DNA from 4 places in the Streptomyces sp. NPDC005181 genome. Region 1 is predicted to be linked to each of the others. Evidence: riboswitches for the same ligand, from Rfam matches in the RefSeq annotation. Region 1 holds a riboswitch; each other region holds the start of a gene.

Region 1 (7,242 bases):
CGGCAAGTCCGGCCTCATCGGCCTGACCGTGACGACGTACGGGGATGAACCTTTCACCTTCACCGAATTCGCCTACTTCGCCGAGATGGCCAGAGCGGCCACCTCCGCCGCGCTCGCCCGCGGCTACGCCCTCGTCATTCTTCCCGCCACCTCACGCCACGACGTCTGGTCGAACGTCGCCCTCGACGGCACCGTCGTCATCGACCCCTCCGACCAGGACCCGGTCGTCACCGAACTCGTCCGCCAGGGGTTGCCCGTCGTCTCGGACGGCCGCCCCGCCGGGACCCTCCCGGTCACCGCCTGGGTGGACAACGACCACCGGGCCGCCGTGCTCGACCTCCTCGACCATCTCGCCGCCGCCGGCGCCCGCCGGATCGGCCTGCTCACCGGCACCACCACCGACACGTACACCCGGCTCTCCACCACCGCGTACCTCCACTGGTGCGAGCGCGTGGGTCAGGATCCGGTGTACGAGTCCTATCCCGCCCACGACCCGTGCGCGGGGGCGGTCGCCGCCGACCGGCTCCTCGCCCGCCCGGACCGGCCCGACGCCGTCTACGGGCTCTTCGACCCCAACGGCACCGATCTGCTGGCGGCCGCACGCCGGTACGGCCTGCGCGTCCCCGAGGATCTGCTGCTGGTCTGCTGCAGCGAGTCCACCGTCTACGCGACGACCGAGCCCCCCATCACCACGCTCTCGCTCAAACCGCGCCGGATCGGCACAGCGGTCGTCCAGCTTCTCATCGACGCGATCGAAGGCGTCGACCAGGACGGTCCGGTGGAGCGGGTCATACCGACCGAACTCATCGTCCGGACGTCCTCGCAACGCCGTCCGCCCCGCACCACGGTCAGCGCTCCTCGGTCCCCGTCCGGGGACTGATCAGAACAATTGGGACTAATCGGCCGGTGAAGCTGTCGTGCGCCCGGATTCACCACCCCTGGTGCATCACACAGCACGATCCGCATTCCTATGATGGGCGCACGACACCGCGGACCACCCCGACCAGCAGGGCCCGTCAGGTGTACGGCGGCGCGACGGTGGTGGAGGGGTCGATGACACAGGGGGCCGGTCAGGAACCCGTGGTGCGGACGGCGACGTTGCGTGACTTCCGTGTGCCGCCCTATGCGCAGACTCCGGTGCCGCCCGCACCGCCGCACCCCGGCCATGCCGTACCGGGCGACGAGCCGGAGGGATACACACCCACCGCGCGCGATCTTCCCGTGATCAACCGCGGTGACACCGTCCAGGTGCAGACCGTCCCGGACCCGCGGCTCGGACCGCTGTACGTGGTCGGCGACGTCCATGGATATCTGGACGAGCTCCGCGACGCCCTCGCCGCACAGGGCCTCATCGACGCCGAGGGCGCCTGGGCCGCGGGCAACGCCCGGCTCTGGTTCCTCGGCGACTTCACCGACCGCGGTCCGGACGGCATCGGCGTCATCGACCTGGTCATGCGCCTGTCCGCCGAGGCCGCGGCCGCGGGCGGCTACTGCAAGGCCCTCATGGGCAACCACGAGCTACTGCTCATCGGCGCCAAGCGGTTCTCCGACACACCGGTCAACTCCGGTGCGGGCACCGCCACCTTCCAGGCCGCCTGGCTGCTCAACGGCGGCCAGAAGACCGACATGGAGCGGCTCCAGGATGTCCACCTCCAGTGGATGTCCCGGCTCGACGCGGTCGTCGAGGAGGACGGGCACCTTCTGATGCACTCCGACACGACGGCGTACCTCGACTACGGCTCCACCATCGAAGACGTCAACGAGACCGTGCACGCCATTCTCACGCGTAACGACGCCGACGAGTGCTGGGACCTGTTCCGCAAGCTCACCAAGCGGTTCGCCTTCCGCGACGAGGGGGGCTCGCAGGCGGTCCAGGAGCTGATGGCGGCGTACGGCGGACAGCGCATCGTCCATGGTCACAGCCCCATTCCGTATCTGCTCGGCGAGGTCGGCTCGGAGGACGGCGAAGACAGCGCCGGCCCCGTGGTGGACGGGCCGCACGTGTACGCGGACGGGCTCGCCATCGCCATGGACGGCGGCGTGACCATGGCTGGAAAGCTGCTGGTCGTCCAACTGCCGTTGCATGACTGATGGTCTTCGGGGAAGACGCATCCACGACCTGACCACGCCGACCACTGGGCCTATTTACGGAAACCCCCTGTCACCCCGTGCCGTGAGCGCTCTACCATCGGCCTATCAGTAGCAGGCTCTCCTCCGTTTCCGCCCAACTGCCCGGTCCACGCGGGTACTCAGGCCCAACGGAGCATCGGGGGATGCACATGAACAGCGCTCCGCACCTGCTGGCCGAGGACCGACCCGAGTACGAGCGGATCCTCGGCGATGCGCTGCGTCACGCTCACGAACGACCGGATCTGGCCGGAGTCGGCGAACGGCTCAACACGGAACAGCTGCGCACCATGGCACTGAACGCCACGGCCTTGATCACCACGGCGGCGGCCACCGAGTACGACCACTACGTGAAGGTCCGCGAAGAACTGCGCGGACCGGCCGCCGACTCCGCCCAGGGCTCGGGCCTCGGGTCCGAAGCGGACGATCCGGACCGGCCGGGCGCCGGCATAGGGGCGGTCGTCACCGTCCTGGCGCCGATGCTCGCGGGCACCGCCGCGCTGATCTTCCTGCTGGTCGGCTACATCCTGAAGATGCTCAGTCGGCCCCCGTCGTTCGCCGACACCATGGTCACCGCCGGCTGGTTCTTCGCGGCGGTCATGGCGGCAGCGATACTGGCCGCCGCCATCGGGCTGCTCACCACGGCGCTGCGCAACGGCTCGACGTCGCTGCCGGCCGAGGAGACCGAGGACGAGCTGCCGGAGGATGTGGCGCGCGCCAGGGAGGCCTGGCGCCATGCGCTGCTGGAGCGGGGCATCCTGCCGTTCCTGCGGGACGCGCTCGCCGATCCCACGGCCGGCCCCGCTTCACGCACACCGCACCGCTCGGCCAACCGCATCCCGAAGATCGGCTACTCCAGACCGGACTTCTCGGGCCCGGACGAGGGCCCGGCGGCGGGTCCCCGCCCGTCGTTCACAAGCCCCGACTTCACCAGCCCGGACTTCGGCGGCCCGGAGCACGAGCTGGACTGACCCGGCCGCTTCAGCGTGAGCGGCGGAGCCGTCAACCGTCGTACCGATACACGCACCAGGCGCACTGCGCCGGGACAGTTCTGGCAGCGCCCCGGCACAGTGCTCCACCCGATAACTCAGTCCGCGATCGGCAGATAGACGCGGTTGCCGGCCGCCGCGAACTCCTTGGACTTCTCCGCCATGCCCGCCTCGATCTCCGACTGCGAACCACCGTGCTCACGACGGATGTCCTGGGAGATCTTCATCGAGCAGAACTTCGGGCCGCACATCGAGCAGAAATGGGCCGTCTTCGCCGGCTCGGCCGGCAGCGTCTCGTCGTGGAACTCCCGCGCCGTGTCCGGGTCCAGAGCGAGGTTGAACTGGTCCTCCCACCGGAACTCGAAGCGCGCGTCCGACAGCGCGTCGTCCCAGTCCTGCGCACGCGCGTGCCCCTTGGCGAGGTCCGCCGCATGGGCCGCGATCTTGTAGGTGATGACGCCCGTCTTGACGTCGTCCCGGTTGGGCAGGCCCAGGTGCTCCTTGGGCGTGACGTAGCAGAGCATCGCCGTCCCCCACCAGGCGATCATCGCGGCGCCGATGCCCGAGGTGATGTGGTCGTACGCCGGGGCGACATCGGTGGTCAGCGGGCCGAGCGTGTAGAACGGCGCCTCCTCGCAGATCTCCTGCTGGAGGTCTATGTTCTCCTTGATCTTGTGCATCGGGACATGGCCCGGGCCCTCGATCATCGTCTGGACGCCGAACCGCTTGGCGATCGTGTTGAGTTCGCCGAGCGTGCGCAGTTCGGCGAACTGCGCCTCGTCGTTGGCGTCGGCGATCGAGCCGGGACGCAGCCCGTCGCCCAGCGAGTACGTCACGTCGTATGTCGCGAGGATCTGGCAGAGCTCCTCGAAGTTCTCGTACAGGAACGACTCCTTGTGGTGCGCCAGGCACCAGGCCGCCATGATCGAGCCGCCGCGGGAGACGATGCCGGTCTTGCGACGGGCGGTGAGCGGGACGTACGGGAGGCGCACGCCGGCGTGGACCGTCATGTAGTCGACGCCCTGCTCGGCCTGCTCGATGACGGTGTCCTTGTAGATCTCCCAGGTCAGTTCCTCGGCCCTGCCGTCGACCTTTTCGAGGGCCTGGTAGAGCGGAACGGTGCCGATGGGCACCGGGGAGTTGCGCAGAACCCACTCACGGGTGGTGTGAATGTTGCGGCCGGTGGAGAGATCCATGACCGTGTCGGCGCCCCACCGCGTCGCCCACGTCATCTTCTCGACCTCCTCCTCGATGGAGGAAGTGACTGCGGAGTTGCCGATGTTCGCGTTGACCTTCACCAGGAACCGCTTGCCGATGACCATCGGCTCGATCTCCGGGTGGTTGACGTTGGCCGGCAGGACCGCCCGGCCGGCGGCGATCTCCTCGCGTACGACCTCGGGTTCGACGTTCTCCCGGATCGCCACGTACTCCATCTCCGGGGTGATCTCGCCCCGGCGGGCGTACGCGAGCTGGGTCACCGGCTGCCCGTCGCGGCTGCGGCGCGGTTGGCGCGGGCGGCCGGGAAAGACCGCGTCGAGGTTGCGCAGTCCGCCGCGCGGCGAGGTGTGCTTGAGCCCGTCGTCCTCGGGGCGGACCGGGCGGCCCGCGTACTCCCCGGTGTCGCCGCGGGCGATGATCCAGTTCTCCCGCAGCGGCTCGAGGCCGCGGCGGACGTCGGTGTCGGTGGCGGGATCCGTGTACGGCCCGGACGTGTCGTACAGCGTCACGTCCTTGCCGTTGGTGAGGTGCACCTGCCGGACCGGCACCCGGAGGTCCGGGCGCGAGCCCTGGACGTATCCCTTGTGCCAGCCGATGGGCTTTCCGGCCTCGTCGCTCTGGTTCGAGGCAGGCGTGCGTGCGTCCGATGTGGTCATGAGACCTACTCCCTACGCCGGCATTACCCGGTAACAGGTTCGGCGGTCGGCGCAGCCTGTCCCGTACGGATGTACGGATATCAGCGCCCTCTCAGCCCGGTGCTCCGAGCTCCCGCGTGTACAAAGGTGCCACCAAGCTAGCGCCCTTCGAGGCGTACTGAACAGTGCACCCCTCCTCTTCTTGCGATGATCCCCCGGTGACGTCCCCTCAAAGTGACTCCGGCCCCCAGGACCATCAGCACGGTCACTCGCACAGCCACGGACCTGCCGCACCGGTCTCGAAGCATCTGCGCAAGGTCATCGCGGCCGTGCTGATCCCGTTCGCCACCGCCGTCGTCGTCGGCCTGGTGGTGCTCTGGCCGGGCGGTGCGCCCGCGCACGAGCGCACCGGCGTCGGCTTCGACCGACAGACCCAGCAGGCCAAGGTGGTACACGTCGACAAGGTCGACTGCAAGGACGTGAACGCCGCACAGACGCCGGCCACCGGCACCACCACGACGCCGTCGGGGAACGCCACTCCCGGCCAGGAGCCGGGGCTGTGCGAGAAGGCCACGATCGAGGTGACGACCGGCCACGACAAAGGCAGGACCTTCGTCGAGATCGTCCAGCCCGACGCGCCACGGCAGTTGCACGAGGGGCAGGGCGTGATCGTCGCGTACGCCCCCGACGCACCCCATGACCTTCAGTACTCCGTGACGGATGTGGACCGGAAGTTCCCGATGGCTCTGCTGGCCGGGATCTTCGCTCTCGCGGTGGTCGTGGTGGGCAGGATGCGCGGGGTGATGGCGCTGATCGCGCTCGCCGTGTCGTTCGCCGTGCTGACCCTGTTCATCCTCCCCGCGATCCTGCAGGGCTCGAACCCGCTGCTGGTCGCGGTCATCGGCGCCAGCGCGATCATGCTGATCGCGCTCTACATGTGCCACGGGCTGACCGCCCGCACCTCGGTCGCGGTCATCGGCACGCTGCTCTCACTGCTGCTGATCGGGCTGCTCGGTTCGAGCTTCATCGACTGGGCGAGCCTGACCGGCAACACCGACGACAGCACCGGCCTCATCCATGGTCTGTACCCGCACATCGACATGAGCGGCCTGCTGCTGGCCGGTGTCATCATCGGCTCGCTCGGCGTGCTCGACGATGTGACGGTCACCCAGACATCGGCGGTCTGGGAGCTGCACCAGGCCGACCCGACGATGGGCGCACGAAAGCTGTACCGGGCAGGTATCAGGATCGGTCGCGACCACATCGCCTCAGTGGTCAACACGCTGGTGCTCGCCTACGCCGGCGCCGCGCTTCCCTTGCTGCTGCTGTTCTCGATCGCGCAGAGCAGCGTGGGCACGGTGGCCAACAGCGAACTGGTGGCGGAGGAGATCGTACGAACGCTGGTCGGGTCGATCGGACTGGTCGCCTCGGTGCCGGTGACGACGGTGCTGGCGGCGCTGGTCGTCTCCGCGGACCGCACAGGGCACGGCGCAGAGACCGGAGCTTCGGCACCCGTACGGAACGGACGGGGCCGGCGTCGCAGAGCGAAGCACTGACACCCAAGGCAGCGGCCGGGCTGGCGCGGAGCACATATCACCCGTTCGGCAGACACCGTGTTCGACCGCGCGGCGGCCGTCTGCGCAAACCATTTCAGCCGGCGTTCTGCTCCTTGGCCAGGATCCGGCCGAGCGCCTCCTCGAGGTTGCCCTCGAAGTCACTCAGCGTGCACTCCTGACCGAGGGGGACGAGCTTGTCCGTCCGGTCGAGAAACGCGACGAGTGGCGCGGTACCCGCCCTGAAGAGAGCGCGATCCGCGCCGACCTGAAGCCGGATGTGTACGTCGGACAGCCCCTCGGGCTCCGTGGGGCTGATATGCACATCTCCGTCACCGCTGGGGCTGTTGAGGCCGTCCAACAGCAGCTCACGACCGAAAGCCCAGGTGACGGGGGCGTCACCGGGCAGATGGAAGGTCATCCGGATCGCGTACGGATCGCATACCTCGTACCGGAGCTCCACCGGGATACGGAATGAGAGCTCCTCGGAGACGAGGAAACTCATCATGACCTCAGCTTGAACCGACTCGCGCATCGTTCAACCCCGCAGTAGATGAATCTGGCCAGGAATGATCCCCCATGGCCCTATTGACGCCATCGTGGTGCACGCGATAGCAGATCACAAGGAGTGATTTTTCAGATACTGATAGAGAACACGAACGAACGCAAGAGGCTCGCCACTTCACCGCGTAGCCGTTCGACTGCGGGGAGCAATCGATC
Region 2 (7,242 bases), on a different contig from region 1:
GGAGTCGGGGTGGCGCTCCGCGCCCGCTCCGGGATCCGTACGGATGACCTCGCCCTGCCCGATGCCCTCGCTGAACTCCTTGGTGACCATGCCGGGCACCAGGCCCACCTTCTTCAGTGCGCGCCTGGCCTCGGCGAGCCCGGTGCCCTCGACGTAGGGGACCTTCACGATCTCAGGGCCGCGCGAGACGACGATCGTCACCGATCCGTTGCCCCGGATGCGGGCGCCCGACCTCGGGTCGCTGCTGATGACCTTGCCCCGCTCGACGTTGTCGCTGTAGGCCCGCTCGACGCCCTTCAGCTCGAGACCGGAGTCCGAGAGCCGCTGGCGGGCCGCCTTCTCGGTCTGGCCGAGCAGCGAGGGGACCCGGGTGAACTGTCCCGAGTTGATGTACCAGACACCGGCGCCGACCCCCAGCACCAGCAGTACGGCGACGATCGCAGCGAGCATCCCCCGCCGCGGACCGCCGCGCAGCGGCCCGCTCCGGGCCGGCTCGGGCGGCAGCGGCGGGGGCATCTCCAGCCGGCTGGTGTGATGGGCGGTGCCCTGGCCGGCCGGGAGGACCCGGGGGATCACGCTCGTCCGGTCCTCGGCGTCGTCGTGCGCCTCGGCGAGCGCCTGCGGCGGTACGGCGTCCAGCTGGGCGTCGGTGAGCGCGGCGCGCGCGGTGCGGGACTCGGCGAGCAGAGCCACGGCGTCGAACGGACGGACCTCGGGGTTGCGGGCGGCGGCGCTCGCGACCAGTTCGTCCAGCTCGGCCGCGAGCCCCGGGACGACGGCCGACGGCGCCGGCACGTCCTCGTTGAGGTGCTGGTAGATGACCTGGGCGGGGGAGTCACCGGTGTGCGGCTTGGCGCCCGTCAGCATCTCGTACAGCACGACACCGCAGGCGTACACATCGGTGCGGGTGTCCGCCGTGCCGTGCTCGATCTGCTCGGGGGCGAGATAGGAGACGGTGCCGAGGACGGTTCCGGTGGTGTTGGTGTCGGATCCCACGGCCCGCACGAGACCGAAGTCCGCGACCTTCACCCGGCCGTCGTCCCCTATGAGGACGTTCTCCGGCTTCATGTCGCGGTGCACGAAGCCTGCCCGGTGTGCGGCGCCGAGCGCGGCGAGGACCGGCTCCAGGATGTCCAGTGCGGCTCTCGGCTGCAGGGCGCCGCGCTCGCGCAGGACGTCGCGGAGCGTGCAGCCCGCCACGTACTCCATCGCCAGGTAGACGTACGCCCCCTGGGCGCCCTGGTCGAAGACCGCGACCACATTGGGGTGCGCGAGCCGGGCCACGGACTTGGCCTCGCGGATGAAACGCTCGACGAACGAGGCGTCGGTCGCGAGGGCCGGGTGCATCACCTTGAGGGCGAGCACCCGGTCGAGCCGGGTGTCCACAGCCCGGTAGACCGTGGCCATCCCGCCCACGGCGATGCGGGCATCGACGCGATAGCGGCCGTCGAGCAGCTGCCCGACGATGGGGTCCCCCTGGCCGAAGGCTGGGGAAGGGTCCTGGAGGGTCGTATCCACGCAAGCGAGTCTACGAGTCGCCGCGGACCTGGCCGACGGGCCGGGCGATCCCGGAGCCGTACTGCAGCCGAGCCGTGACAGGGACATGCGCGTCACACGTACGGCACCCTGCGCACCGCGGGCGTACGGGTGCTCAGAACGCGGGCCGCTCCGGGTCCAGTGCCGCCCGCCCCTCCATCGGTGACGACGCCTCGGCGAAGTGGCGCCGGGGGATCCGGCCCGCGCGGTACGCCAGCCGCCCGCCGTCCACCGCGTGCCGCATCGCCGCCGCCATCAGTTCGGGCTCCTGCGCCCGGGTCACCGCCGACGCCAGCATCACCGCCGCGCACCCCAGCTCCATCGCGAGCGCCGCGTCCGATGCGGTCCCGGCGCCGGCGTCGAGAATCACCGGTACCCGGGCGTGCTCGACGATCAGCTGGAAGTTGTGCGGGTTGCGGATGCCGAGACCGGAGCCGATGGGGGAGCCGAGCGGCATGATCGCCGCACATCCCACGTCCTCCAGCTTCCGGGCCAGCACCGGGTCGTCATTGGTGTACGGAAGGACGGTGAAGCCGTCGTCCACCAGCGTCTCCGCGGCGTCCAGCAGCTCGATCGGGTCGGGCAGCAGGGTCCGCTCGTCGGCCACGACCTCCAGCTTGATCCAGTCGGCGCCCAGCGCCTCGCGGGCCAGCCGCGCGGTCAGTACGGCCTCGCCCGCGGTGAAGCAGCCCGCCGTGTTCGGCAGGACGCGGATCGAGAGCCGTTCCAGCACGGAGAGCACCGAACCCTGCACGGTCGGATCGAGGCGGCGCATCGCGACGGTGGTCAGCTCGGTGCCGGACGCGGTCAGTGAGCGTTCCAGCACGTCGAGGCTGGGTGCCCCGCCCGTCCCCATGATCAGCCGGGAGCCGAAGACGGTGTCGCCGAGGGTGAAGAGATCGTCGGACATGGTCAGCCTCCCTGGACCGCGGTGAGAACTTCGATCCGGTCGCCGTCGGCGAGCGTCGCGGTGGACCACCGGCTGCGCGGGACGACGGTCTCGTTGACGGCGGCCGCGACGCCGGAGGGCGCCGTGGTGAGGGTGGCGACGAGGGCTTCCAGCGTGGTGCCGGCGGCGATCGAGCGGGGATCACCGTTCACGGACACGGAGAGCGCGACGAAGTCGGTCATGCGGGCTGCTCCTGACGTACGGAGGCGGCGTCGGGGGACGCGGCGGGCGGCGGTACGGCGGCGGGCGCGAACCGCCCGGGGGCGAACGGGTGGGCCACGGCGGGCAGCTCGCCGGTGGTCAGCAGCTCGGCCATGGCGTCACCGGTGACGGGGGTGAGCAGCACCCCGTTGCGGTGGTGGCCGGTGGCGAGATGCAGACCGGGCAGGGCGGTGGGGCCGAGCAGCGGGGCGTTGTCGGGGGACGCGGGGCGCAGGCCGGCCCGGGTCTCGGTGAGCGGCAGTTCGGTGATGCCGGGCACCAGCTCGTGGGCGTCGCGCAGCAGCTCGTACACCCCGCCCGCCGTGACCGTGGTGTCCCAGCCCATTTCCTCGCTGGTGGCGCCGACGACCAGCTCGCCGTTCTTGCGCGGGACGAGATAGACATGGCTGCCGCGGACCACGGCCCGCACGGTCCGGGTGAGGAACGGCGCGTACGCGGCGGGCACGGTCAGCCGCAGCACCTGCCCTTTCACCGGCCGGACGGGCGGCACGACCTCGTCCGGCAGTCCCGCGAGCCGCCCGCTGAGGCTGCCCGCGGCGAGCACGATCTGGTCCGCCGCGAGCTCCGTACCGGCTGCGAGCACGGCCCCGGCGGCCCGGTCCCGTGCCACCACCAGGCGTGCCGCCCAGTCACGGTGGAAGACCACCCCCGCCCGCTCGCAGGCCGTCAGCAGGGCAGCGGCCAGCCGACGGGGGTCGACCTGGTGGTCGCCGTCGACCCGCAGACCGCCGCGCACACCCGGCGCCAGCATCGGCTCCAGGCGGCGGCACTCGCGGCCGGTGAGCCACTCCGACTCCAGCCCCGAACGGTGCTGGAGCGCGTGCAGTTCCCGCAGATGGGCGCGGTCGTCGGAGTCCAGGGCGACCGCGAGGGTGCCGCAGGCCCGGAAGCCGATGTCCTGGCCGCTCGCCGTCTCCAGCTCGGCCGCGAAGGCCGGGTAGCGCGCGGCGGAGGCGACATTGAGGCCGAGCAGCAGCTGCTCGCCGTAGTGGAGTTCGGTGACGGCGGCGAGCATGCCGGCCGCGACCTGGGCGGCCCCGCCGCCCGGTTCGGGGTCGACGACCGCGGTGCGCAGGCCGCGCTGCGCCGCCCGCCAGGCGGTCACCAGACCGATGATTCCGCCCCCGATGACGAGGACGTCGGATCCGTCTACTGAGGTGCTCCCGGAGGAATGCATGGGCGTCCAGCCCCTCCCTTCGCCGGCATGACCCGGATCAGGTTCGTACGGTCGGAGGCCGCCCAGCCTCCCTCTCAGCCCGGTGCGTCCGGGCTCCCGCGAGTGTTTTACGTTGGCCACCCTAAACCCCGTCACCCGGACCCAGTAAGGGAGCAGCCACCGTGGCCCGTTCGCTCGACGGAATCGTCCTCTCGCCGGTCGCCGACCAGGCGCCGGGTCAGGTCGGTACCCGGACCCGCTTCACGTACCACGAGGAGAAGGGGGTGATCTGGGCCGATTACGCGGGCGGGGATGTGGTCCGGGGCCAACTCGTCGGCACCCGCACCGGCGATCGACTCGACTTCCGGTACGTCCAGTTGAAGCGGGACGGAACGACCTCCTCCGGGCACTGCGTCTCCACCGTCGTCGGTCTTGCGGACGGCCGGGTGCGGCTGGAGGAGCGCTGGGAGTGGGAGTCGCAGGAGGGTAGTGGGACCAGTGTGGTCGAGGAACTTGCAACCTGACGGATCGTCAAATGCTTAAGGTGGACAGGTGAGCGAGCAGCAGACAGAGCAGCCGGGCCGGCGGACAGAGCGCCGCGTCGTCATCGTCGGTGCGGGCATGGCCGGCGTGCAGACCGCGGTGGCCCTGCGGGAGCAGGGCTTCACCGGCCCGGTCACCCTGATCGGCGCCGAACCCCACCAGCCGTACGACCGCCCCCCGCTGTCCAAGGCGGTGCTGCTCGGCACGGCCGAGGGCTCCGCCTTCGACATCGACTTCGAAGAGCTGGACATCGAGCTGCAACTGGGCCGAGACGTGACCGGCGTACGGGCCGACGTGCACGAACTGGACACCCTGGCCGGCCCCGTCCCGTACGACGTCCTGGTCATCGCCTCCGGAGCCGAACCGGTGGTGCTGCCCGGCTCCGAGGGGGTGCCCGGCGTCCATCTGCTGCGCACCCTCGACGACGCCGCGCGGCTGCGGCCGGTCCTCGACCAGCAGCACACCGTCGTGGTCGTCGGCGCGGGCTGGATCGGCGCCGAATTCGCCACCGCCGCCCGCGCCGCGGGCTGCGAGGTCACCGTCGTCGAGGCCGCCGACCGGCCGTTCGCGGGTGTCCTGCCCGCCGAGGTCGCCGCCCCGATGGCCCGCTGGTACGCGCAGAGCGGCACCGAACTCCTGACCGGCGCCCCGGTGGCCCGCATCGAGCCCGGCAGCGTGGTCCTCGCCGACGGCCGCACGCTCGCCGCCGGAGCGGTGGTTGTCGGGATCGGCGCCCGGCCCGCCACCGACTGGCTGGCCGGCTCCGGCATCGCCCTCGGTCCGGACGGATCGGTGACCGCCGACGAAGCGCTGCGCACCTCGCTGCCCGATGTGTACGCGGTCGGGGACTGCGCGTCCTTCCCCTCCGCGCGGTACGGCACACGGCTCCTCGTCCACCACTGGGACAACGCCGTCCAAGGGCCGCGGACCGCCGCCGCCAACATCATCGGCGCCGGCATGGACAGGGCGTCGCACCCCCTGACGTACGACCCCGTGCCGTACTTCTGGTCCGAGCAGTTCGACCGCTTCGTGCAGTACGCGGGCCATCACGGTGGCGCGGACACCCTGCTCTGGCGCGGCGACCCGGCCGAACCCGCCTGGTCCGTGTGCTGGCTGCGGGACGGCGCACTGGTCGCCGTCCTCGCCGTCGGCCGGCCGCGCGACCTGGCCCAGGGGCGCAGACTCATCGAGGCGGGGGCGCGGCTCGATCCGGTGCGGGCGGCCGACCCCGCCGTACCGCTGAAGTCGGCCAGGGCCGATGCCCCGTAGCGGCTCGCCCGCAGCACTTCAGGAGCCCTTGCGGCCACTGGGGTGACCCCCGTCCGGTCGGGTCCGAGTACCGACTGTCGGTCCGGGATGGCACGCTTGTCTCCGTGACCGAGATTGACGCAAAGATCGATGCTCTCGTCCCTGCCTGGCTCCACCTTCCCGACATCGCCGAAATGCTCGATGTCGAGGTGACGCGCGTGCGGCAGCTGGTCAAGGAGGGCCAGCTGATCGCCGTACGACGTGGTGAGAACCGGACGCTCCAGGTGCCTGCTGCCTTCATCGACGGCAACAAGGTGGTCAAGGGCCTCTCCGGCACCCTGACGCTCCTGAGGGACGACGGCTACACCGACGAAGAGATGCTGGAGTGGCTCTTCACCCCCGACCCGTCCCTGCCGGGTACCCCCGCGCAGGCGCTGAGCGAGAATCGCGGCACGGAGGTGAAGCGCCGCGCCCAGGCGCTCGCCGTCTGACCGGGACAACCGCACGCGGGGTACGGGCACGGGTACGGGCCGTTCCGAACGGCCCGGCCCGGCCCGTACCTCCGCATCACGCCGTACCGCTGTACCAGCCCGACCATGTCGTGCCGCCGCTGTATTCCGTACAGCTGTATCAAGGGGGAACCGCATCATGCCCACGCCTCGTGAGCTGCTGTCCGACGCCCGGCTCTACCTGTGCACGGACGCCCGCAGGCGCCAGGGCGACCTGCCCGCCTTCCTCGACGCCGTGCTCTCCTCCGGGGTGGACATCGTCCAGCTGCGCGACAAGGGCATGGAGGCGGCCGAGGAGCTCGAGCACCTGGCGGTTCTCGCCGATGCCTGCCGGCGCCACGGCAAGCTCCTCGCCGTGAACGACCGGGCCGATGTCGCCCACGCCATCGGGTCCGATGTGCTCCACCTCGGCCAGGGAGACCTGCCGGTCCCCGCCGCCCGCGCCATCATCGGCGACGACGTGGTGATCGGCCGCTCCACGCACGCCGAGTCCGAGGTCGACGCCGCCGTCGCCGAGCCGGGCGTGGACTACTTCTGCACAGGACCCTGCTGGCCCACCCCGACCAAGCCCGGCCGGCACGCCCCCGGCCTCGACCTCGTGCGGTACGCCGCTTCACTCGCCCAGCCGCGCCCCTGGTTCGCCATCGGCGGGATCGACGCCGGCAACCTCGACAAGGTGCTGGACGCGGGAGCGCGCAGGATCGTCGTCGTACGGGTGATCACCGAGGCCGACGACCCGGCGGCGGCCACCGCAGAGCTGGCGAAGCGGATCAGGGCGCGCGCCGACGGCTGACAGGCGCGTCAGGGAAATCACAGATCATCCGAAGAACGTCAGGGGACTGTCCGATGGGTGGACAAACCACCAGTCAATTCGGGCAATTGCCGCTGGTCTGGTTGGGGGACCGTCGAGCCCTGGTTAACCTGCAGTATGGCCCTTGGCACTCCCTCTACCAGGACGGATCACGCACGCACGGTGCGTGAGCTGCTCGCGACCGGCAAGACTTCGTATTCGTTCGAGTTCTGGGCGCCCAAGACCGAGAAGGGCGAGCGCAATCTCTGGAATGCGCTGCGCCGGGTCG
Region 3 (7,242 bases), on a different contig from region 1:
CCGGCCGGGTGAGACGAGGTTGGACAGGATGTTCGCGCTGATCGCGGCATAGCCGGCCTGCGTGTGCTGGGCGGCCTTCAGGGTGCCGGTGGTGCCGGACGTGTAGAGGATCAGGATCACGTCGTCCGCCGCCGCGGGCAGCATCGGGTCTGCGGGGCTCGCCTCGCGCATGGCCGTCGGCAGGTCGAGGTGGCCGGCCGGGCCGGGGCTGCCGAGGCAGGCGAGCACCAGCCCCGGTACGGCGGCACCGAGTTCGATCGCACGCTCGGCGAGTTCCGGCCCGTAGACCAGAAGGGTCGCTCCGGTGTCCTGGAGCATGCGGGTGTGTTCGGCGGCGGAGAGGCGGCCGTTGAGGGGGACGCGGGCGGCCCCGGCCTTCAGGCAGGCGAAGTCGACGGAGATGGACCACAGCCCGTTGCCGAGGAGCAGCCCGACCCGGTCGCCGCGGCCGACGCCCAGTCCTGCGAGGACGTGGGCCAGGCGGTTGGCAGCCTCGTCGACCTCCGCATAGGTGAGGGAACGGTTTTCGAAATGCACGGCGGTACGTCCTGCGAAACGCGCGGCACCGCGGCGAACCAGGTCTACGGCAAGCATGCGCCGGACGATAGACCCGCCATATACAGTCCGTCCAGACTGTTTGTTGGTTCCCAGTCGTGTCGTACGCTCACTGCCATGCCCGCTCCACGCCGCACCCAGCAGCAACGCCGGGAGGAGACCCGGCAGCGACTCCTCGATGCCACGATCGACTGTCTGGTCGACCACGGTTTCGCGGGCACCACGACCCAGCGGGTGCAGGAGCGGGCGGGCGTCTCCCGCGGCGCGCTGCTGCATCACTTCGCCTCGAAGGCCGATCTGCTGGCGGCCGCCACCCACCATGTCGCCGAGCTGCGTCTCGCGCACATCCGTACCGAGACGGACGGCGGCGCACCGAACCGCGAGAAGGGGCTTGCCCTGCTGCGCACGGCGATGTCGGGCCCGCACTGCCTCGCGGGGCTGGAGCTGTGGCTGGCGGCCCGCACCGACGCGGATCTCAGGGCGGCGCTGCTGCCGGCCGAGCGGGAAGTGGGCGCGGCCCAGCGTGCGGTGATGGCCGATATCTTCGGCCCGGAGACGGCGGCGCGCGAGGACTTCGCCCTGCTCTGCGAATCACTGCTGGTCCTGCACCGCGGTCTCGCGCTCACCAGCGTGCTGCGCGAGGACCCGACGTTCGACGACGAGCTGCTGCGGCTGTGGACGGAACGGTTTCTGGGGGCTCAGCCCTGAGGCTGCGACCCCCGCAGATCATGGACGTACCAGTTGAACAAGGTGCCGTCCGCTTCCGCGACCTGCTTGAGGCAGGTGAAGCCGGCCCTCCGCGCGACCGCCACCGACGCCCGTTCTCCGGGTCCGCCTTGATCACTTCCTGGGTCGCTCCGGCGGCCGCCGCATATCCGCGGACCAGGGCAACGGCGCGCGTCGCACGTCCTCACCTTCGTCCCATACCTTGCGCCGACAGCGTGCAGCATTCAAGATGCTGACTGCATGTGACCGCCGGTAACCATCGCCCATCAGGGCTGGGACGTGAAGAAGGTCCTGCTGTGCCCGTACTCCGCCGTACGACGAACGCCCTCGGTGCCCTGTCCGCAGGTGTCCGACTCGCCGCCTTCGGCGCAGTGGTGGCGGCAGCCGCCGCCCTGCTCCCCGCCGCTTCCGCCTCGGCCGCAGAACCAGGCGTCGGCGGTTACACCGACCCTTCGTACGCCCCCGCGTGTACCTTCCACCGCTACGGCGAGGGCGAGACGCCGCCACTCTCCCTGTTCGGCGCCGACCCGCTGTGCGTGGAGTACGCCAAGCGGGACATCACCGTGACCAACGGCGGCGCGGCGCGCTTTCTGCTGGCCGAGCCGGCGCGCTTCGCGATCGCCGTACCGGCCTGCCGTTACTGGCAGTTGGACCACTGGAGCGTGCAGGCCACGGCCGGCGGAACCGAACTGGTCGGCTGGGACGGCAGTTACTGGTTCGACAAGGCGGAGGGCAGCGCCGCGGCGAAGGTACGCAACATCACCGTTGCCGGGCACCCCGCGCAGGCCGAGGACGCCGCGAAGGTGATCCGGCCGTACGACGCGCTGCTCGCCGACGCACTCGTGCGTGACGCCGCAGGTGTGAGGGTGCGACTGCCGGTGAGCGCACTGTGTTGAGCGAACCACCCGCACGTCCCACTCGGCGCCGGCTGCTCGTCGGGCTGACCGCCGCCGTCGCCGCCCTGCGGGCAGGGGAGCTGACCGCCGAAGCCGCGCCTTCGGCGCGTCCTGTCCCCGAGCCGGTCCCGGTGGATCGGGCGGGGCTGCTGCCCGCTTCCCTGGCGCTGCCCGACCCGACGACCGCCACGCTGGAGGCGTTCGCGGACACCATGGTCCCGGGCGAGAAGCGGTACGGCGGCGACGCGGCGATCGCCGGGGCGGCCCCCGGTCCCGGCGCCGTGCAGGCGGGGGCCGTCGAGCTGCTCAACCTTCCCGACCTCGGCGTCGGCGTACTGCTGCCCGAGCTGGCGCTGCTCGTCAACACCCGCGCCCTCGCCTATGCGGCCACCCACGGCCGGATCCTGCTGCGCACTCAACCTCCCTTCGTCGCCCTCCGGTTCACCGACCGCACCGCGCTCGCCGGAGAGCTGCTCACGCCCGGCGCCCCGGACCGGCAGCTGTATGTGCTGCTCGCACTCTTCGCCGCCGCGGCCTTCGACACCGCGGCCCATCTGCACACCGCCGTAGCCATCCGGCAACGCCACCCGGGCCTGGCCTGGATCGGCTTCCCGGCGCCCGACGCCGACGGACTGTGGCGCTTCCCCGACTACTCGTACGGCAGAAGGCTCGCCTCCGAGCACCCGCTCACCACCCCCGGAGGGCACCCCGCATGAGCGCCACCGAACGCACCGACGTGCTGGTCATCGGCAGTGGCTTCGGGGGCGCCATCCCCGCCTACCATCTGGCCGCGGGTGGCGCCAAGGTGGTGATCCTGGAACGTGGACCGCACCTCACCGCCCCCGACTTCACCCATGACCTGCGCCTGGGCAGCTACACCCGGATCGTCGACCTCGTGCAGGGCGACGGCATCACGGTCGTCGCCGGGAACTGCGTCGGCGGGTCCAGCGTGGTCTACTTCGCCGCTTCACTGCGGGCTCCGGGCTTCGTCTTCGATCGCCGCGGCAGTCTTGGCCATCGCCTGTGGCCTTCGACCCTGACGCGCGCGGCACTCGACCCGTGGTACGACCGGGTCGAGGAGGCTCTGCCCGTCGCCGAGCAGAGCTGGGACCAAGTCCCTTACCCCGGAGGGCTGTTCGCTGCGGCGTGCGCCCGTGCGGGCCGCACCTGCAATCCTGTGCCCGTCGCCGTCGACCTGGCCCGCTGCACCAACTGCAATTGGATGCTGGGCGGCTGTCACTTCGACGCCAAGCGCTCCATGCTGCTGAACTACCTCCCCGCTGCGACGGCGCACGGCGCCGAGATCCGCCCACTCCACGAGGCACAGACGATCGCGCCTGCCATCACACCCGGTTACCGCTACCGCGTCTCGTACACGCAGCTCGATGCCGGCGACTACCGGCTGCCGGTCGGCGTGGGCACGATCGAGGCCAAGACCGTGGTGCTGGCCGCAGGCGCTCTGGCCACCCCGGTGCTGCTGCAGCGCTCGGCTCCCCTGCTCGGCGGTGTCCCGCAAGCCGTCGGGCGCTACTTCTCGGGCAACGGCGACCGCGTGTCCATCGCCGACGTCGACGAAGGCAAGGTGCGCGACCTGCTCGGTCTCGAGCGCGCCCCGGGCATCCCGTACCAGGGCTTCCCCATCGGGAAGCCCATCGGCTCCATGTCGTACGACCGGCTCGACCCGGCAACGGCGGAGTTCACCCGTTTCTCCCTTCAGCAGATCTACTTCCCCGGCATCACCGACCTGCTGGCCCAGGCCACTGACGCCCCGGCGACGAGCTGGTTCGGCGTCCGCAAGAAGGAGATGCGGGCACGCTGGCCGTCGTGGCTCTCCGTGCTCGCCATGACCGAGGACGACAACGAGGGCGTCTTCGGCCCGCCGCCGCCCACCGGAAGCTCGACGCGCGTGGCCACATCGCTCTGCCTGTCCACGCTCTCGTACCGGCCGACAGCGAACACCCTGCGCGGCTGGGCCGCCGCGGATGCCGAGGCCCGCGCGGTGCTGGAGCGCGACGGTCTTGCGCGGGTGCGGCCCTGGAGCGAGAACCCCGCCGGGTCCGTGAGCGCGCACCCCCTCGCCTCCTGCCGGATGGGTGACGACCCCGCCACCTCGGCACTCGACGAACGCGGCGAACTGCGAGGCCATCCCGGCCTGTTCGTCACCGACGGCTCGGCAGTGCCGACCTCGCTCTGTGTCAACCCCTCACTGACGATCGCGGCGCTGGCCGAACGGGCCTGTCCCGGCATCGTGGAGAGCACCGCCGAGGCAGGCGTGCGCGCACGGTACGGGGCCCCCGCGCCCCGGTGAAAGGAAACCCTCGTGAACTCGCTCTACCCGCCGCGGATGACCGGCCGTCCAGGGCGGCTCGAAGTCTGGTACGCGACGTTGACCGATCCCCGTACCGGTACCGGCGTGTGGATCCACCACGAAGTGGTGGCACCCAAGCACGACGGCCCGGCCCGGGCGCATGGCTGGATATCAGTCTTCCCACCGGACGGACCGCCGTTCACCGAGCGGTTCGGGGTCCCGGACTCTCCACCGCCTCAGGGCGAGGCGTACTTCGAGGTGCCGGGGGTGCGGGCAACGCCCCGGCTTCTGGAAGGCACCGCGGGCGCGATCACCTGGCGCCTGACGGTCACCGGGGGCGGAGAGCCCCTCTACACGTTTCCGCGCTGGTCCTGGCAGCGTGAACTGCTGCCCGCCGCCCAGATCGTGCCTGCCCCCGACGCCCTTTTCGACGGGGAACTCGTCGTCGGGGAGCGGCGGTTCACGCTCTCCGGCGCGGTGGGAGGCGTGGCCCGGATCGCCGGGCACGGCAATGCCCAGCGATGGGCGTGGCTCCATGCGGGCCTCGGCGACGGGGACGTACTGGAAGTGGTGGCCGCCGTCGCCCGCCGTCCCACGATGCGGTGGCTACCACCGCTGCCCATGCTTCAGCTGCGGATCGGCGGCACCGACTGGCCGCGCGACCCGTTGCTGACCGCGCCACTGCTGCGCGCACGGATCGGGCTGCCCGACTGGTCGGTCAGCGGTGGCACCGCGCGGCGCAGGGTACGGATCGATGTGACCCAGGACCCGGCCGACTGCGTGTCGCTCTCCTACACCGACCCCGACGGAGCGACCGCCACGTGCACCAACACGGAGCGCGCCACCGTCGACGTAATCGTCGAACGCCGCACCGGGCTGCACCGCTTCGAGGTGGAACACCGCTGGCATCTGGATCGCACGGGGCACGCGGAGGGGGGAACGCGGCCGTGAGCGCGTTGCCACGCGGTCCTTCGTTCAGGTGTTCAACGGGATCGGGTTAGTCTGTCCGTCGTACCGGACACGGGGTGCCCTACCCGAGGGCTGAGATCACACCCGTCGAACCTGAACCAGTTCGTACTGGCGGAGGGATGTCTTCCATGCCTGTGACGCATGTTTCCGGCGGTCTGCCCGCCGACAGCCGGCAGACCGTCTTCGACGGGCGGATGCCAGCAGCCCCCGGCGACCTCAGCGTCGAGACACACGGCATCGAGCCGGTCCCCGAGAGCAACCGCTACGGCGGTCCCGGGCGCCTGTTCACCGTGTGGTTCGCTCCCAATCTGACCATGACCGGCGTGTTCACCGGCACCGTCGGCATCGCCCTCGGCCTGGACTTCGCCACCGCGCTCGCCGCCGTCGTGCTGGGCACCGTGCTCGGCGCGGTGCCCACCGCCTACCTGGGCACCTGGGGGAGCCAGACCGGTGCCGGGCAACTGCCGCTGGCCCGGCTCGCCTTCGGCCGGGCCGTGACGGTACCCGGCATTCTGCAGTGGCTGTCGTCGGTCGCCTGGGATGCGCTGATCGGGCTGTTCGGCGGGGACGCGCTCGCGCGGCTGTGCGGCTGGCCGTTCTGGCTCGGCGTGCTGGCCATGATGCTGGCCCAAGGCGCCCTCGGCGTTCTGGGCTACGAGGCCATCCACCGGCTCCAGATCGTCATGACCTTCGTGCTCGCCGCCGCGTTCGCGCTGATCGCCTGGCGGCTGCTCGACGGTGTCCATCCGGTCGGCACCGGCACCGCGCACGGCGCCGACCAGGCCGGCGCGTTCGTCCTGACCAGCACCATCGCGCTGAGTCTGACCCTGTCCTGGGCTCCGTACGCCAGCGACTTCAGCCGCTATCTGCCACGCACCACCTCGCGCCCGCGCATGTTCTGCTTCACCCTGCTCGGCCTTGTGGTGTCCTTCGTGGCCGTCCAGGCCCTCGGGTTGTTGGGCGCGTCCGTGCTGACCGACCAGACCGCCGCAGGTGTGGACACGCTGCTGGGCGGTGGGGTGCTGGGCGCGTTCGGGCTGCTCGCCGTGGCGCTGGCGGCACTCTGCAGCAACGCCATGAACGACTACAGCGGTTCCCTGGCTCTGCAGACCGTCGGTGTGCGCCTTCCGCGCCCGGTGGCCGCCGCCCTCGCCGCCGTGCTCGGCTTCCCCCTGGTGCTGTGGATGCACGCGGCCGACACCACGGCCCGCTTCCAGAACGTGCTGCTGTTCGTCGGCTACTGGATTCCCGGTTTCGTGGCGATCGTCATCGTCGACTGGATCGCACGGGCCCGGGCACGGGGCGGCGCCGCGATGGACCTCGCCGCCGAGACCGCCCGCCCGCAGTCCGGATGGCTCCCGTTGTCGGCATTCGCCGTCGCCTTCGCCGCGGCTGTGCCGTTCATGGACACCAGCCTGTACGTGGGCCCGGTGGCGGCCGCCCTGCATGGCGCCGACCTCTCGTACTACGTGGCGTTCCTCGTGGCGCTCGCCGTCTACGCGCCGCTGCGGCTGCGCCACCGTCCACAGGACTGACCTGCCGTCGGCCGCCGGACCCCCGACGTCCCTCGGCGCCCGAACGACATTCCCACCCCACGGAGCGATATCTCATGCCCGCGACATCCACCGATCACACCGCCTTCGCCCCGCAAGCCCTCGCACGCGTGCGGGCGGACTCCCCGCTGGTTCAGTGCCTGACCAACTCGGTGGTCACGGGCTTCACCGCCAACGTCCTGCTGGCGCTCGGCGCCTCACCGGCCATGGTCGACATTCCGGTGGAGGCCGGCCC
Region 4 (7,242 bases), on a different contig from region 1:
TCGTCGCGGTGGTAGCCGTAGCGGCCACCGAGTGCGAGAAGGAGTGCCCCGGTCCCGGCAGAGACGGCGGCGATGCGACGCAGCGCGAGGGGAGGCGGGACCGGTGACAGGGGCGTGCGCACCACTTGGTCCCGGTCCGCCCCCGGAGTCACGTCCGTCACGGTGCCACCTCCCGACTCGGGGGCATATGACCGTACGAATGGAGCGGTACGCCCCGGACGCTACGTAGCATGACAGCGTGGACAACCCGGACGACAATGTTCCTGCACCCGGCATCGAGATCGAGTCGGTCGCCGAGTTCGACGCGGCGGTCGCGGCAGGGACACTGGCCGGACATCGCGTCCAGTCCGTCGACCTGACGGACCGCAGCGCCGTGCTGCTCGCCACCGACACGTCCGGCGCCGTCTTCCTCGGCTGCCGGATGACGCCCGAAGCGTCGGCGAAGGTACGCGCCGAGGGCGCGTTCGTCTTCCCACCCGTGCCGGGGTTGCCCTTCGACCCGTACCGCGGCCTGCTCTACTCCCCCGACGCGCTCTACGAAGGACTCGCGGACGGGGGCTACGAGGCGACACCCGACGCCCGCGCGTACCGATGGTTCCAGCAGACCCGGGCGAACGGCGACACCTTCGCCTCGATGCTGCGGGCGCTCCACGACGACGCGGTCTCCGACGCGCTGGACGAACTTCTCACCGGGACCCGGGTGGTCGGGGTGATGGGCGGCCACGCGACGCCCCGCGGCAGCGCCGCCTACGCGGCCGCGGCCCGGCTGGGCAGAACGCTGGCGCGCAGCGGACTGACGGTGGCCACCGGCGGTGGCCCCGGCGCCATGGAGGCGGCGAACCTCGGCGCCTATGCGGCTCCGCATCCCGATCCGATGCTGGGCAAGGCCTGCGAACTCCTGGCGGCCGTACCGTCGTTCACCCCGTCGATCACCGACTGGGCGCTGGCCGCCTTCGCCGTACGGCAGCAGTGGCCGGCGGGCGGCGGCTCGGTCTCGATCCCCACCTGGTTCTACGGCCACGAGCCGCCGAACCCGTTCGCGGACCACATCGCCAAGTACTTCGCCAATGCGCTGCGCGAGGACGGGCTGCTCGCCCGCTCCACCGCGGGCGTGATCTTCCTGCCGGGCGCCGCCGGAACCGTGCAGGAGATCTTCGACAACACGACGCCGAACTACTACGGCTCACGCGGCACACCGACCCCGATGGTGCTGGTCGGCAGCGCCCACTGGACAGAGGAACTGCCCACCTGGCCCCTGCTCCGGGCGCTCGCCGTGGGCCGGCCGATGGAGTCCCGTATCGCGCTGGTCGACACGGTGGACGAGGCCCCCGAGGCACTCGCCCGGCTGACCGCCTGAGGGGCGGGCCGAGAGGCTGTCCGGTTCAGATCACCGCGAGCCGGTTGACCAGCGCGTCGAAGAAGGCCTCCCAGCCGTCCTCGGCCGCCGCGTACTGCTCGGGCGTGAGGTGGCCGCCGCGCTGCTGGAAGACCATCTCGGTGGTCTTGCGGCCGCGCTCGGCGAAGGTGACGGTGACGATCTCGCCCTCGATGTCGGCGGGCGCGCCGGCGTCCTTCAGCGTGAAGACCAGCCGCTCCGGCGCGACCACCTCACGGTAGATCCCGTGGAACGGCATCTCGGTGCCCGGCACCACGATGACCAGGCTCCACGTGCCCCCCGGCCTGACGTCCATCGACACCCGGTCGAGCGGCACATCGGCGTCCCCGCCGTACCAGGCGGCGAAGTGCTCGGGGGTCGTCCAGGCCTCGAAGACCTGTTCCCGTGGGGCGTCGAAGACGCGGGTGATGTCGATGCCCTCGCGTGCCGTTCCAGTCATGTCCCTGCCCTTTCGGAGTCGTTCCGGATCTTCCCCGGTCGCAGGAGGTGTTCCCCGAAACGGCCGAAACTGCTCTTCCGGGACACCCGGTAGTGCTCCGCCCACGGCGAGGCGTCGCCGACGGCGCCCTGCCGCGGCGCGTGATCAGCCGGCCGCGGGCAGCACCACCGTCTCCGACGCGTCGAACGTCACGCCGACCGTCGCACCTTCCTGGGGGGTGTCCCTCAGCGGACACTCCGCCTCCAGGACCGGGCCGCTGTCGGGGTGCAGTGTCACGGCGACGTGGTTGCCCCGGAAGGTGCGGGCGCCGACCGTGCAGCGCAGGCCGTCCGCCGGGTCGCCGACCCTTACACCCGCCGGACGCACCAGCAGAGCGCACGGGCCCTGCGGCGCCCCGTCCGGCACCGGCACCTTGCCCCACGCCGTGGCCGCGGCAGCGCCGGTCACCATCGCATCCACCACATTGTCGAAACCGAGGAACCGGGCGACGAACGCGGAGGCGGGGCGCTGCCAGACCTCCAGCGGAGTGCCCACCTGGGCGATACCTCCGTCGCGCATCACGACGACCCGGTCGGCGAGGGCGAACGCCTCGCCCTGGTCATGAGTGACGGCGAGCACCGTCGTACCCAAGCGGGCAAACAGTGTGCGCAGTTCGACAACAAGGCGTTCGCGCAGGCTGCGGTCGAGCTGGCCGAGCGGTTCGTCGAGCATCAGCAGCTTCGGCCGCGGGGCGAGCGCCCGTGCGAGGGCGACACGCTGCTGCTCGCCGCCGGACAGTGCGGCGACAGCGCGTCGTTCGGCGCCGGGCAGGCCCACCAGTTCGAGGAGTTCGACGACCCTTCGGTCCTGGTCGCCGCGGGTCACTCCGTGCATCCGCAGCCCGAAGGCGACGTTCGCGCCGACGTCCCGGTGCGGGAACAGCTGATGATCCTGGAACATCAGCCCCAGACCGCGCCGGTGCACCGGTACATCGGTCTGGTCGACGCCGTCGAGGAGCACCCGGCCGCCGTCCGGCGGGTGCAGTCCGGCGACCACCCGCAGCAGTGTCGACTTGCCGCTGCCGCTCGGCCCCAGCACACAGACGATCTCGTGGTCCGCGACCTCCAGATCCACCGCGTCGAGCGCCGCCCGCTTCCCGAAGAGGACGGTGGCGGCTTCCAGTGTCAGCATGTCCAGAACACCCCGAGCATCTTCAGAACTCCCCGGACCGGTCCGGACGGATACGTTCGAGCAGCAGCAGCGCTACCGCGCACACCAGCATCAGAATGGTGCTGAGGGCCATCGCCTGGCCGTAGTTGAGCTCCCCGGACCGCCCGAGCAGCCGGGCCACGGCGACCGGCAGCGTCGGGTTGTCGGGCCGCGCGATGAACACCGTCGCCCCGAACTCGCCGAGCGACACGGCGAATGCGAAGCCCGCCGCGACCAGCAGCGCCCGCCGCACCAGCGGCAGGTCGACCTCGCGCCAGGCTCTGAGCGGTGACGCGCCGAGCACCGCCGCCGCCTCGCGCAGCCGCCCGTCCACCGCCCGCAGGACGGGCAGCATCGTGCGTACGACGAACGGCACACCGACCAGCGCCTGGGCCAGCGGCACCAGGATCCAGGAGGTCCGCAGATCCAGCGGGGGCTTGTCCAGCGTGATCAGGAAGCCGAAGCCGACGGTGACCGCGGACACTCCGAGCGGCAGCATCAGCAGCGCGTCGAAACCGCGGACGAGCCGCCCGGCCCGCCTCGTCAGCGCCGCCGACGCGAGCCCGCCGACGACCAGCGCGATCACGGTCGCGACCAGGGCGTACTGCAGTGAGTTCCAGATCGCTTCGAGCGGCGCGACCAGGAAGGTGCTGCCCCCGGCGTCCGCGGACTGCAGGGCGCGGTAGTAGTCGAAGCCGTGGCCGCCGGGCACGTTCAGCGAGCGCTCCACCAGCACACCGAGCGGCAGCAGGATCAGCACCAGCACGGTCAGCAGGACCCCGCCGAGCAGCGCCCACTGCTCGGCGCCGCGCGGCCTGCGGGCGGTCTGCGCCGGGTCGACCAGCTTCAGTGCCGTCTCCCTGCGCCGCACGGTCCACGCGTGTACGGCCAGGATCGCGCCGACGGCGGCGAACTGCACCATCGTCAGCACGGCGGCCGTCGGGAGGTCGAGCAGCTGGGCGGTCTGCCGGTAGATCTCCACCTCCAGCGTGGAGTACGCCGGACCGCCGAGGATCTGTACGACCCCGAAGGAGGTGAACGTGAAGAGGAAGACCATCAGTGCTGCGGCGGCCACGGCGGGCGCGAGGGCCGGCAGCGTCACCCGCCGCCACGCCACGAACCGTCCGGCGCCCAGCACCCGGGCGGCCTCCTCCTGCCGTGGGTCGAGCTGCGACCACAGACCGCCTACGGTCCGTACGACCACCGCGTAGTTGAAGAAGACATGGGCCAGCAGGATCGCCCACACGGTGGTGTCGAGCCGTATGCCCGCCAGTTCGTCGAGGAAGCCGCCGCGTCCCAGCAGCGCCAGAAAGGCCGTCCCGACGACGACGGTCGGCAGGACGAACGGCACGGTGACGACCGCCCGCAGCACCTGTTTGCCGGGGAAGTCGAAACGGGCGAAGACATAGGCGCCGGGCAGCGCGATCAGCAGAGTCAGCGCGGTCGAGGCGAGCGCCTGCCAGGTGGTGAACCAGAGGACGTCGAGGATGTCCGGCCGGGCCAGCACCTCGCCGATCCGGCCGAACTGCCAGACGCCTTCGGCCTTCAGCCCGCGGCCGACGATCGCGCCGACGGGGTAGGCGAAGAACAGCGCGAAGAACGCGACGGGCACGGCCATCAGGCCGAGCCGCACCGCGCTACCGCGCCACGCCTGCGGGCGCGCGGCGCTCGCGCGCCCCGGCCGGGCGCGCGGACCCTTCTCGCGCGCGCCCGGTCCGGCTACGGGCGTCTTCGCTACTTCACTACGAGCGAGGACCACGACTGGACCCACTGCTCACGGTTCTTGGCGATGGTGTCGGGAGCCACGGTGGTCGGCTTGTCGACCGTCGCGCCGAACTCCGTGAAAATCTCCGGCAGCTTCGCGTCCTCGGTGACCGGGCTCACGAACATGTTGAGCGGCATGTCCTCCTGGAACTTCTTGCTGATCAGGAAGTCCAGCAGGGCCTTGCCGCCCGCCTCGTTCTTCGCGCCGTTCAGCAGACCCGCGAACTCGATCTGGCGGAAGCAGGTGCCGGTCGCGACCCCCGTCGGGGCCTCGGTCGGCTGCGGCTTCGCGTACAGCACCTCGGCCGGCGGGCTGGAGGCGTACGACACGACGAGCGGCCGGTCGGCCTTGGCCTTCCTGCCGCCCGCGGAGCCGGAGAACTCCTCGTTGTACGCCTGCTCCCAGCCGTCGACGACCTTGACGCCGTTGCTCTTCAGTTTTTTCCAGTAATCCTGGTAGCCGCTCTCGCCGTAGGTGGCGACGGTGCCCAGCAGGAAGCCGAGCCCGGGCGACGAGGTCGCGGCGTTCTCCGTGACGAGGAGGTTCTTGTACGCGGGCTTCGCCAGATCGTCGAAGGTCGTCGGCGGCGCGAGCTTCTTGTCGGCGAAGTACTTCTTGTCGTAGTTGATGCAGATGTCGCCGGTGTCGATCGGGGTGACCCGGTGCTTGGCCGCGTCGAGCTGGGTGTCGGTCGCGACCCGGTCGCTGCCCTTCGCCTCGTAGGGCGTGAACAGGCCGTTGTCGAGGGCGCGGGAGAGCAGCGTGTTGTCGACGCCGAAGAACACATCGCCGCGCGGGGAGCCCTTGGTCAGGATCTCCTGGTTGAGTGCGGCGCCGGCGTCCCCGCTCTTGAGCACCTTGACGTTGTAGCCGGTCTCCTCGGTGAACGCCTTCAGTACGTCCTTGGAGGCGTTGAAGGAGTCATGGCTGACCAGGGTCACGGTCTTGGACCCGGAGCCCTTCGTGCCGCCGGCCCCGGAGGCCGAGTCGTCGGAACTGCCGCAGCCGGCGAGTGCCGTGACACCGAGCGCGGCGGCGACGGCCGTTGCCGCAAGCTGCTTGGTGCGGCGCGTGGTACGGGTGGTGCTCATTGTTGATTCCTCCTGGGTTTGACCAGGAAGAGACGCTGCCCTGCCCACCGGGAGGCGGGCAGGGCGCAACAGCATGAGTTGATGACCGAACTTCCTACCCGGAATGACCCGGGCGAGGTTCAGAGGGTCTGCGGCCAGCCTGTCCGGTGCCGCACTCTCAGCGCTGTGGCGCTCCCCTGTCGGAATATGAAATTGATTTCGGCCCAGATTACACGGGCCGTTTCGGCCTCAGCGCTCGGATGCCGCCAGCTGCCCACACGCCCCGTCGATCTCCTGACCGCGGGTGTCCCGCACGGTCACGGGCACCCCATGGGAAGCGATCGCCTCGACGAACGCCTTCTCGTCCTCGGGCCGCGAGGCCGTCCACTTCGAGCCGGGCGTCGGGTTCAGCGGGATCAGATTGACATGCACGCGCCTGCTCTTGAGGAGCCGTCCGAGCAGGTCACCACGCCAGGCCTGGTCGTTGATGTCGCGGATCATCGCGTACTCGATGGAGATCCGGCGGCCGGACTTCTCCGCGTACTCCCATGCCGCGTCGAGCACCTCGCGCACCTCCCAGCGCGTATTCACCGGCACGAGCGTGTCCCGCAGCTCGTCGTCCGGCGCATGCAGCGAGACCGCGAGCCGGCACTTGAAGCCCTCGTCGGCGAAGCGCAGCATGGCCGGCACCAGGCCCACGGTGGAGACGGTGATCCCGCGCTGCGAGAGACCGAGACCGTCCGGCTCGGGGTCGGTCAGCCGGCGGATCGCGCCGACCACCCGCTTGTAGTTGGCCAAGGGCTCGCCCATGCCCATGAAGACGATGTTGGAGAGCCGCGCGGGCCCGCCCGGCACCTCTCCGTCACGCAGTGCCCGCATGCCGTCCACGATCTGGTGGACGATCTCGGCGGTCGACAGATTGCGGTCCAGACCGGCCTGCCCCGTCGCGCAGAACGGGCAGTTCATCCCGCATCCGGCCTGCGACGAGATGCACATCGTCACCCGCTCCGGGTAGCGCATGAGGACGGACTCGACCAGCGTCCCGTCATGCAGCTTCCACAGCGTCTTACGGGTGGTGTCGTCGTCGCAGCTGATGTGCCGGACCACGGACATCAGGTCGGGGAACATCGCCTCGGCGAGCTTGTCCCGCGAACCGGCCGGGATGTTGGTCCACTCGGCCGGGTCGTGCGCGTACCGCGCGAAGTAGTGCTGCGACAGCTGCTGCGCACGGAAGGGCTTCTCGCCGATCGCGGCTACGGCCTCCTTGCGCTCGGCGGGCGTGAGGTCGGCGAGGTGCCGCGGCGGCTTCTTGGCTCCGCGGGGCGCGACGAAAGTGAGTTCTCCGGGCTTAGGCATGGTTCATCCAGTGTGGCAGACACGCCGT

What was found. Region 1 has a riboswitch for thiamine pyrophosphate ahead of thiC (phosphomethylpyrimidine synthase ThiC). Riboswitches for the same ligand answer to the same signal wherever they lie in the genome.
Region 2: linked by a shared signal. The riboswitch ahead of thiO (glycine oxidase ThiO) and the one ahead of thiC (phosphomethylpyrimidine synthase ThiC) in region 1 are both predicted to bind thiamine pyrophosphate.
Region 3: linked by a shared signal. The riboswitch ahead of ABZV38_RS34185 (cytosine permease) and the one ahead of thiC (phosphomethylpyrimidine synthase ThiC) in region 1 are both predicted to bind thiamine pyrophosphate.
Region 4: linked by a shared signal. The riboswitch ahead of ABZV38_RS20805 (thiamine ABC transporter substrate-binding protein) and the one ahead of thiC (phosphomethylpyrimidine synthase ThiC) in region 1 are both predicted to bind thiamine pyrophosphate.

The regions. Positions count from the first base shown of each region.
Region 1 is NZ_JBEXID010000012.1:25,065-32,306, reverse strand. It holds gene ABZV38_RS11165 (LacI family DNA-binding transcriptional regulator) at 1-880, shown strand, start outside; gene ABZV38_RS11160 (metallophosphoesterase) at 1,054-2,091, shown strand; gene ABZV38_RS11155 (hypothetical protein) at 2,274-3,098, shown strand; gene thiC (phosphomethylpyrimidine synthase ThiC) at 3,215-4,990, opposite strand; TPP riboswitch at 4,983-5,116, opposite strand; gene ABZV38_RS11145 (YibE/F family protein) at 5,188-6,525, shown strand; gene ABZV38_RS11140 (SsgA family sporulation/cell division regulator) at 6,620-7,057, opposite strand; gene ABZV38_RS11135 (helix-turn-helix domain-containing protein) at 7,159-7,242, opposite strand, start outside.
Region 2 is NZ_JBEXID010000007.1:153,995-161,236, reverse strand. It holds gene pknB (Stk1 family PASTA domain-containing Ser/Thr kinase) at 1-1,605, opposite strand, end outside; gene ABZV38_RS07630 (thiazole synthase) at 1,652-2,446, opposite strand; gene thiS (sulfur carrier protein ThiS) at 2,449-2,667, opposite strand; gene thiO (glycine oxidase ThiO) at 2,664-3,884, opposite strand; TPP riboswitch at 3,882-3,994, opposite strand; gene ABZV38_RS07615 (hypothetical protein) at 4,046-4,387, shown strand; gene ABZV38_RS07610 (FAD-dependent oxidoreductase) at 4,416-5,675, shown strand; gene ABZV38_RS07605 (Rv2175c family DNA-binding protein) at 5,780-6,145, shown strand; gene thiE (thiamine phosphate synthase) at 6,303-6,956, shown strand; gene metF (methylenetetrahydrofolate reductase [NAD(P)H]) at 7,092-7,242, shown strand, end outside.
Region 3 is NZ_JBEXID010000096.1:15,237-22,478, forward strand. It holds gene ABZV38_RS34155 (AMP-binding protein) at 1-594, opposite strand, end outside; gene ABZV38_RS34160 (helix-turn-helix domain-containing protein) at 673-1,263, shown strand; gene ABZV38_RS34165 (hypothetical protein) at 1,578-2,177, shown strand; gene ABZV38_RS34170 (DUF5987 family protein) at 2,174-2,893, shown strand; gene ABZV38_RS34175 (GMC family oxidoreductase) at 2,890-4,485, shown strand; gene ABZV38_RS34180 (hypothetical protein) at 4,498-5,436, shown strand; TPP riboswitch at 5,497-5,591, shown strand; gene ABZV38_RS34185 (cytosine permease) at 5,583-6,989, shown strand; gene thiM (hydroxyethylthiazole kinase) at 7,064-7,242, shown strand, end outside.
Region 4 is NZ_JBEXID010000031.1:33,915-41,156, forward strand. It holds gene ABZV38_RS20780 (hypothetical protein) at 1-161, opposite strand, end outside; gene ABZV38_RS20785 (Rossmann fold nucleotide-binding protein) at 239-1,357, shown strand; gene ABZV38_RS20790 (SRPBCC domain-containing protein) at 1,383-1,835, opposite strand; gene ABZV38_RS20795 (ABC transporter ATP-binding protein) at 1,980-3,005, opposite strand; gene ABZV38_RS20800 (iron ABC transporter permease) at 3,028-4,641, opposite strand; gene ABZV38_RS20805 (thiamine ABC transporter substrate-binding protein) at 4,758-5,879, opposite strand; TPP riboswitch at 5,953-6,067, opposite strand; gene rlmN (23S rRNA (adenine(2503)-C(2))-methyltransferase RlmN) at 6,108-7,214, opposite strand.